DNA from 2 places in the Patulibacter ginsengiterrae genome. Region 1 is predicted to be linked to the other one. Evidence: riboswitches for the same ligand, from Rfam matches in the RefSeq annotation. Region 1 holds a riboswitch; the other holds the start of a gene.

Region 1 (4,419 bases):
GAAGGCGGTGGCGGTGATGAAGGCGACCTTCTGGGCGACCGGGTCGTGCTGGCCGACCGGCTTGCCCCACTGGACGCGCTCGGTGGCGAACTCGCGGGCGACGCGGGCGGCCCACTTGGCCGTGCCGGCGCAGATCGCGGGCAGGGCGAGGCGGCCGGTGTTGAGGGTCGAGAGGGCGATCTTCAGGCCCTGGCCCTCCTTGCCGATCAGGTTCTCCTTGGGGACGAAGACGTCCTCCAGCAGGGTGACCGAGTTCTCGATCCCCTTCAGGCCCATGAACTGGTTGCGGTGCTCGACGCTGACGCCCTCGGAGTCGTACTCCAGGACGAAGGCGGAGACGCCGCCACGGTGACCCTCGCTCTTGGGGATCTTGGCCATGATCACGACGATGTCGGCGATCGCGCCGTTGGTCGCCCAGAGCTTGCGGCCGGTGATCCGGTAGCCGCTGCCGTCCTCGGTCGGGATCGCCGCCGCGGCCACGCGGGCCGGGTCGGAGCCGACGTCGGGCTCGGTCAGGAGGAAGGCGGAGATGTGGTCCTTGGCCACCTTCGGGAGCCACTTCTGCTTCTGCTCCTCGGAGCCGAACAGCATCAGCGGCTCGGCGACGCCGATCGACTGGTGGGCGGACAGCAGCGCGCCGAGCGAGCCGTGCCAGGTGCCGACCATCGCCAGCGCGCGGTTGTAGTCCACCTGCGAGAGCCCGAGGCCGCCGTACTTGGTCGGGACCTTCATGCCGAAGGCGCCGAGCTCCTTGAAGCCGGCGATGACCTCGTCGGGGATCTTCGCGTCGCGCTCGATCCGGAGGTGGTCGACCTTCGTCTCGAGGAAGGTCTTGAGCTTGGCGAGGAAGACCTCGCCCTTGGCCGCCTTCTCCGCGTCGTCGGCGGGCAGCGGGTTGATCAGGTCGAAGCGGAAGTCACCGAGGTAGAGCTCCTTGCCGAAGCTGGGCAGCTTCCACTCGGTCTCACGGGCCTCTTCGGCGAACTTGCGGGATTCGGCGCTGGTCGGTTCGGTCGTCACGGTGGTCGCTCCTGGGATGGATTGACTAGTCAGTCAACATGCCCAACGGTAGCGCGTCTGGCCGCCGAAGACGACCCCCGACCGTGACCCGAACGTCCCGGAACGACGACGGGCCGCCCCGGAGGACGGCCCGTCTCGAACCTATACGGCAGTCGCGGCGAGGCCGCGGCGGATCAGCTGGTGGCGATCCGGCGGGCGCCGACGTAGTTCGCGCCCCAGTAGCTGTCGTTGATCTGGTGCTCCATCACGCCACGGGTCGTGGCGGAGATGACCGTGGTCGCGCTGGTCGCGATCCCGACGTGGGACGCGCCGCTGCCGGCGGTCGAGAAGAAGACGAGGTCGCCGGCCTGGATCTCGGCCTGGGCGACGGCGGTCCCCTCCTTGTACTGCTCGAAGCTCGTGCGCGGCAGGTTGATGCCGGCCTGCTTGTAGATGTAGACCATCAGGCCGGAGCAGTCGAAGCCGCTCGGGGTCGTGCCGGCCGAGCGGTACGGCACGCCGATCTGGCCGTTGGCACCGGCGACGGCGGCGGCGAGCGCGGCCGGGGTGGCCGTGCCGGTGGCGCTGCGGGCCGAGGCTCCGGCGAGCTTCTGCTCGACGGCCGCGACGAACGACAGCTTCATCGTCTTCAGCGTCTCGAGGTTCGGCCGGCCGGTCTTGGTCAGCTTCTTCTGCGTCTGGTACCGGCGCAGGGCGACGCGGGTCCGTGCGCCGAGCGCACCGTCGGCGCGAACGCGGACCTTGCGCTGGACCTGCTTGGTCTGGGTCCGGGTCAGGCTGACCGCGCGCGTGGCCGAGACCGCGGTGGTCGTCGGCGCGGCGGGCGCATCAGGCGCGGCCACGTCGGGCGTCGCGGTGCCCGGGTCGGGCGCGGTGACGGCCGCGTCCGGGGCGGTGACCGTCGTGCCACCGGTCGTGTCGTCGGCGGAGGCGGTCGAAACGCCGCCCAAGGCCAGGATCAGCGCCAGCGCGGCGCCCCGTGTCGTCAATCTCACTGTGCTCGTACTCTTTCGTCGGCCTACGGGGTTAGCTGACGGGCGAGCGCAGAAAGAGCAGCGCTTCCACCGACTTCGTGGATTAGCCCCAGAACTGGGTGGGTCCCCCGTTCGCCGGAAAGGACTCCGGCGACTCGGCTCGGGGCACCGTAACAGAGCCGTCGGCCGGGTTACGTCAGCTCCTCTTCGCTGCAGGCCCGGACCCGGCGCCAACCGACCGTTCGGCGGCTGCTCGGCCTGCGCGCACGCCCCGGCAGCCCGCTCGCCCAGGGGCGGTCGATCGTCCGTTCCCCACGGGCTCCGCAGGGTCGCCGTATAGCCTCCGGATCATGCCGCTCCGTCCCGTCGCCGCCGACCTCGCGGCGCTCTACTACGCCGCCTCCGCCGAGCTCGGTGAGGCCCCGTGGTTCGACGCCCACACCCACATCGGGCAGAACGATCCGGACGGGCAGAAGGCGACGGCCGAGGAGATCGTCGCCGGACTCGACGCGGCCGGGCACCAGCGGGCCCTGACCTTCGCGATGCACGAGCCGGACGGCTACCGCGACGCCAACGACGTCGCGATCGCGGCCGCAGCGGCCTCGGGCGGACGGCTGGTGGCCCTGGCCCGGGTCTCGCCGACCGCCGACGACGCGTTCGCCGAGGCCGAGCGCTGCCTCGCCGCCGGCGCCCGCGGCTTCAAGCTGCACCCGCGCAGCGACGAGTTCGCCCTGACCCATCCGGTCGTCGAGCAGGTCGTGGCGCTCGCGGCCGAGCACCGGTTGCCGGTCCTCTTCCACGCGGGACGGGGGATCCCGCAGCTCGGCCGCGCGGCCGTCGGCCTCGCCGAGCGCTACCCCGAGGCGCGCCTGATCCTCGCGCACGCGGGGGTCAGCGATCTCGGCACCCTCGCGGAGCCGGCCGGGCGCCTGCCGAACCTCTTCTTCGACACCTCCTGGTGGCACCCGTCGGACCTGCTCCAGCTGTTCTCGACCGTTCCGCCGGCGCGGATCCTCTACGCCAGCGACATGCCCTACGGGCCGGGGATGTTCAGCGGCTTCGCGTTCCTGCGCTCGGCGGCGGCGGTCGGGCTGGAACGGGACGTCGTCCGCGAGATGGCCGGCGGACAGCTCGGGCGGATCCTCGCCGGTGAGGATCCGGTCGACCTCGGCCCCGCTCCCGGCCCGGCCGCGCTCGGGCCGCGACTGATCGCCGCCGAGCGGGTCGCCTCCTACGCCGCGGCGGCGATCCAGCTGGCCTTCCGCGAGAGCGACCCGACCGAGCCGATCGCGCTCGCCCGCTGCGGCTGCCAGACCGCCGACCCCGAGGGCGACGAGGGGCGGCTGCTCTGCTTCGCCGACCTGCTGCTGGAGCGGGCCCAGAAGCAGCTCGCCGACGGCGCCACCGACGCGCTCGACGCGCTCGGCACCGTGCTCGCCGCGGGCTTCATCGCGGCGACCCCGACCGCGGGCACGCCCGAGGTCACGTTCCCGGACTGAGCCCGGCGTCGACCGGCTCGCTCAGGTCGCGGTGGCGCCGTCGCCGTCGTCTCCGCGCTGGGTCAGCGCGTCCCGGCCGACCACCAGCCAGGTCAGCCAGAGGCCGAGCGCGAAGAGCGGGATCCCCATCGCGACCTTGGCCACGCCCAGCGCGACCAGCGCGCCGGCAGCGTAGAGCGGCAGTTGGACGGCCAGCCGGATCACGAACAGGCCGACCCAGATCCAGCTCGCCCGCGTGTAGACCTTCATCAGCTGCGGGTCCTTGCGCCACCCCATCCCTTGGCTGCTGATCGCGCTGATCGCCACCCCGATCAGCGGCCAGCGAATCAGGATCGAGACGAGGTACGCGGTCGCGTAGGCGAGGTTCAGCAGCAGGCCGGGCAGGAAGAAGTCCTCGGCCTTGCCCGTGCGCGAGACGACGAACCCGGCCAACGCGATCCCGGCGAGGCCGGAGAGCGCGAACTGGACGGTCTGCCCCCGGATCAGTCGCGCCACCGTCAGCACCGCGCCGACGGCAACCGCCACGATCGCGGCGAGGTTGGTGTCCTGGCCGGCGGCGGTGTAGACCGCGACGAAGAGCGCGGCGGGCACGGCCGACTCGGCCACGCCGAGCGGCCCGCCGATCGCGTCGGTCAGCGACGGCGGCGGCGACTGGTTCGGCTTCTCGACCTTGATCTCGTCGGCCCGGGTCGCCGATGCGCCGGCCTCGTCGCCCGCCTGCCCTGCGGCGGAGTCACGGTCGGCCGACGGCGAGGTCCCGGCTCCGCTTTCGGCAGCGGTGGCTCCCGCGTCGGCGTCGGGCGCGGCCTGCGGCGCGGGCTGCGGCCCGTCGGAGGTGGAAGCGGAGGGGTCGGACACGGACTCGGGCACGAAGCCCCAGCGTACCGGGCCGGAAGCGGTCGCTCTGCATACTTCTCGGAGCGTGC
Region 2 (4,419 bases), on a different contig from region 1:
GCTCGGGATCCGGTGCCGGAGCCTCGGCGACCGGGGCCTCCTCCGCGGCGGGCTCGGCGCTCGCCTCCGGGGTCGGCTCCGGATCCGGTGCGGGAGCCTCGGCGACCGGCTCCGGATCGGGGCTGGCCGTCTCGCTCGCCGGGGCCTGCTCGGCCTCCGTCGACGGCTCGCTGCTCGCGGCCTCGGCGGTCGCCTCAGTCGCGGAGGTCTCCTCCGTGGCCGGGGCCTCGCTGACCGGAGCCTGCTCGGTCGTCGTGGCCTCGGGCGCGGCGGTCTCGGCCGTCGATGCGGATTCGCCGGCCGACGTCTCAGGCGTGGCCGCCGCGGTCGACTCGACCGGTGCGCTGGTCGTCGCCGGGGCCTGCTCGGGTGCGGCCGACTGCTCCGCAACCGGGGTCGGGGCCTGCTCCGGAGCCGGCTCGACCGGGACCGCAGCCGGGGTCGCAACTGCTTCGGGCGCCGCCGCGACGGCGGCGCCGGCCTGGGCCGACGCCGTCCCGACGCTGGCCCCGCTGGTCGACAGGCTGCTGCTGCGGGACGTGGCCTTGGCCTTCGTCGTCGCCTTCGTCGTCTTCGTGACCTTCTTCGCCGTCGTGGCCAGCGACCGGGTCGAGGCGCTCGCCTTGCCCGCACCGCTGTAGTAGGGCGCCGGGTTGATCGCCTTGCCGTTGCGGCGGACCTCGAAGTGGAGGTGCGGACCGGACGTCCGACCGGTCATCCCGACGTAGCCGACGACGTCGCCGGCCTTGACCTTGGCGCCCTTCTGGACCGCGTTGCGCGACATGTGGGCGTAACACGTCTGGAGACCGTTGGCGTGATCGACGCAGACCAGGTTGCCGTAGCCACTCTGGCTGCCCGAGAACGCGACGGTCCCGGCCGCGTACGACTTGATCGCCGTCCCGATCGGCGCAGCGATGTCCATCCCCGCGTGGATCCGGCCGCCGCGCGGACCGTACGGCGAGCTCATCGTCCCGCTGATCGGCTTGGCCGTGCCCGAATCCGACGTGCCCGTGTCGGGCTCCGGGGTCGGGGTCAGCGCCGGGGCCGGCGCCGAAGCGCCGCCGGCCGAGGACGAGCCGGAGGAGGAGGACGAGCCGGAGGAGGACGAGCCGGAGGAGCTGCCCGCGGCCGCCGACGCGTCGCCGGCCGCACCGTCGCCGGTCGCGCTGCCGTTGTCGCTCGTGGCGGAGCCCGGGTCGGTCGTGGCGTCGCCGCCCTCGTCCGCCCCCGTGGACACCTGGGTGGTGCGCGCGGAGGTCGTCTCGGCGCCGCCCTGTCCGCTCCCGGCTGCCGCGGTCCGGTCGCTGGCGGCCTTCGCCCCGACCAGCACCAGGTCCTGGCTGCCGTCGGTGCGGGTCTTGGCCGAGACCACCTTCAGCTTCGGCACGCTGCCGTTGCCGGAGAGCGAGACCCCGCGGGTCGTCGCGCCCTGGGTCGCGAGCAGCGCGGTCCAGGTCTCCGGACCGACGACCCCGTCGACGACCAGCTGACGCTGGCGCTGGAAGCGCTCGACGGCGCTCTGGGTCCGGCCGCCGTAGGTGCCGTCGACGGTGATCCCGAGCCGGCCCTGGACGTTGCGGACGTCCTCGCCGGTCGCCCCGGCGGCCAGCATCGCGTGCGAGCGCGCGTCGTCGCTGACGGCGGCGAAGCTCGCGGTCACGCCGGCGCCGGTGGACCCGTCGTCGGTCGTCGTCGCGGTGTCGCCGCTGCTCGCGGCAGAGGCGCTGCTAGCGATCGGCGCGGCGCTACCGCCGACCATCGCCACGCTCATCGCCATCGCCATCTTGCGACGGCGACGGTCGCGGGCGCGCTGGACGGGGACGCTGATCCGACGCTCGCTCGCCCAGGCGGTCGAGCGCTGCCAGATCGACGGATCGGCCAGGTCCCGACCACTGACGCCAGTGGTGTACGGGAAAGATCGCACGAGCGGCGACGCGTCGCCGACCCCGTGATCACGGTGCTGTCCGGACATACCGGCTACCTCCTGTTGGAGGCCTACGAGGTGAGCTGACGGGCTCGCGCTTCAGGAGTTGCGCTACGCCGGTACCGGCGATTCGCCCCGGCGACCTTCCGGCCGCAAGTGGTTCCCCCGCCCCCGCGCATCTGACGCAGGGCTCGGCCTTGTACTCCGCAGAACACCGTAGCGAACGCCCACCGTCGGCGGCGCCGGTGGGTTATGTCGCCCTGCCCGGGGCGCGCGAGGAGGGGTGCAGGGAGGGGTCGGGCGGAGGCCCGTGACGAGGCGGAGGTCGGACCGAGCGGAGGTCGGACGGAGGCGCAGGGCGACCGGCGCCGCTCCGCGATGTGTTCGCCACCGTGGAGGTGGACAACACATCGCGCTCCCAGCGCCACCCCCGCCGGCCTCCGCCGCGCGCCCGACCGGCGGACCTCGGCCACCCCCGCGCGCCCGCCGGCCACCCGGCCCACCTCGCCCCCGCCTCCGCCGGCCACCCCGCCCGGCCCCGGCCCCGGCCCCCACCCACCGACCTCCCCCACCTACGCGCTCCGCAGCGCCTCGGTCGGCGGCAGGCGTGCCGCCCGCAGCGCCGGATAGGCCCCGGCGATCGCGCCGATCGCGACCGACGCCCCGACCCCGGCCGCCAGCGCGTCGACCGGGATCACGATCCCCCAGCCGCGACTGACCGCGAAGGCGACCGTTCCCGCCGCCCCCAGTGCGCTCCCGGCGAGGCCGCCGAGCAGCGACAGCAGCAGTGACTCGCAGACGAACTGGACGGCGATATGGCGACGGGTCGCCCCGATCGCTCGTCGCAGGCCGATCTCGCCCCGGCGCTCGAGCACCGAGATCACCATCACGTTGGCGATCCCGACCCCGCCGACGAGCAGCGCGACCGCCCCGAGCCCGAGGAACAGCCCCGTGAACGCGCTCTTGGCCTCGGCCCGGGCCGCGATCGCGTCGGACGGCCGACTGATCTGGACCTCGTCCGGTGCCTGCGGCTTGACCGACGGCGCCAGCAGCTCCCGAACCTGCGCGACGTCGTCGGCGACGGTCCGGACGTAGACCGTCGTCGGCGATCGCACCACGCGCGTGAAGGTCCGCGCGAACGGATAGCCGATCAGCGCGGTCGCGTCGAGGGCGGGATCGAGCAGGACCGGTCGCATGATCCCGACGACCGTCAGCCAGCGGTCGGCGGCGTAGACCTGGGCGCCGGGCGCCGTCACCCCCAGCCGACGCGCGGCGGTCACGCCGAGCACCACCGACGGCGTGCGCGCGCTGGCCGGGTCGAGGAACCGACCCGCCGCCAGGTCGACGCCGAGCGTCCGGGCCAGGTTCGGATCCGCCGCCGCGACCGCGAGCCCACCGGTGTCGGTGCTCGGGACGTAGGGCGAGCTGCGGACGACCGCGTCGTCGATCAGGGCGACGGCCGACGCGCCGGTCACGCTCTCGATCCCGGCCGCACCGGCCCGCGCGGTCGACGGCAGCCGCGCCTCGCTCCCGAACATGTCCTGCCCCGGCTGCACCGTGAGCAGGTTGGTGCCGATCCGGTCCAGCCGCGCGAGCAGGTTCGCCTGGCTCGACGCGCTGAGGCCGAGGATCGTCACGATCGCCGCGATCCCGATCGCGATCCCGAGCCCCGCCAACGCGGTCCGCAGCCGCCGGCTGCGCAGGCCCTCGGTACCGACGCGGAGGACGTCGAGCGGCCGCAGCCGCGAGCCCTCGGTGACGACGCTCATCGCCGCTCGTCCCCGACGATCCGGCCGTCGCGGATCTCGACCTGCCGCGGCATCGCCCCGGCCAGCTCGCGATCGTGGGTGATCACGACCACGGTCGTCCCGCGCTCGTGCAGCTCGCGCAGGAGCGCCACGATCCGCTCGCCGGAGCGGGTGTCGAGGTTGCCGGTCGGCTCGTCGGCGAAGACGATGCTCGGCCGCGCGAGCAGCGCGCGGGCGATCGCCACCCGTTGGCGCTCACCGCCGGAGAGCTCGTTGGCCCGGTGGCTGGTCCGGTGCCCGAGGCCGACGTCAGCCAGGGCCGCGGCGGCTCGCCGTCGCCGCTCGCGGCGCACGACCCCGGCGTAGAGCAGTCCCTGGGCGACGTTGTCGGTCGCGCTGATCCCGGGCAGCAGGTGGAACTGCTGGAACACGAAGCCGATCTCTCGCGCGCGGAGACCGGCCAGCTGGCGGTCGCGCATCGTGGTCACGTCGTGGCCGGCGATCCGGACCGTGCCGCTGGTCGGCCGGTCGAGCGTCCCCATCACGTGCAGCAGCGTCGACTTGCCCGAGCCCGACGGGCCGACGATCGCCAGCAGCTCGCCGCGGCCGACGGTCAGGTCGAGCCGGTCGAGCACCGTCGTGTCGCCGCCGTAGGTCTTGGTCACGCCGCACAGGAGCAGCAGCTCGTCGTCATGCGACATCCGGCACCGCCACCCGGTCGCCCTCGTGGACTCCGGGCCCGGAGAC

Evidence for each region. Region 1 has a riboswitch for cyclic di-AMP ahead of ACVUH9_RS04965 (NlpC/P60 family protein). Riboswitches for the same ligand answer to the same signal wherever they lie in the genome.
Region 2: it holds a riboswitch for cyclic di-AMP, as region 1 does, so the genes downstream of both, ACVUH9_RS15680 (peptidoglycan DD-metalloendopeptidase family protein) here and ACVUH9_RS04965 (NlpC/P60 family protein) in region 1, are expected to answer to the same signal.

What each region holds. Positions count from the first base shown of each region.
Region 1 is NZ_JBWDOG010000002.1:327,659-332,077, reverse strand. Features, by position in the region: gene ACVUH9_RS04970 (acyl-CoA dehydrogenase family protein) at 1-1,020, opposite strand, end outside; gene ACVUH9_RS04965 (NlpC/P60 family protein) at 1,194-2,009, opposite strand; cyclic di-AMP (ydaO/yuaA leader) riboswitch at 2,021-2,165, opposite strand; gene ACVUH9_RS04960 (amidohydrolase family protein) at 2,345-3,493, shown strand; gene ACVUH9_RS04955 (DUF3159 domain-containing protein) at 3,515-4,363, opposite strand.
Region 2 is NZ_JBWDOG010000012.1:55,766-60,184, reverse strand. Features, by position in the region: gene ACVUH9_RS15680 (peptidoglycan DD-metalloendopeptidase family protein) at 1-1,972, opposite strand, end outside; cyclic di-AMP (ydaO/yuaA leader) riboswitch at 1,978-2,131, opposite strand; gene ACVUH9_RS15675 (ABC transporter permease) at 2,497-3,693, opposite strand; gene ACVUH9_RS15670 (ABC transporter ATP-binding protein) at 3,690-4,373, opposite strand; gene ACVUH9_RS15665 (peptidoglycan-binding protein) at 4,363-4,419, opposite strand, start outside.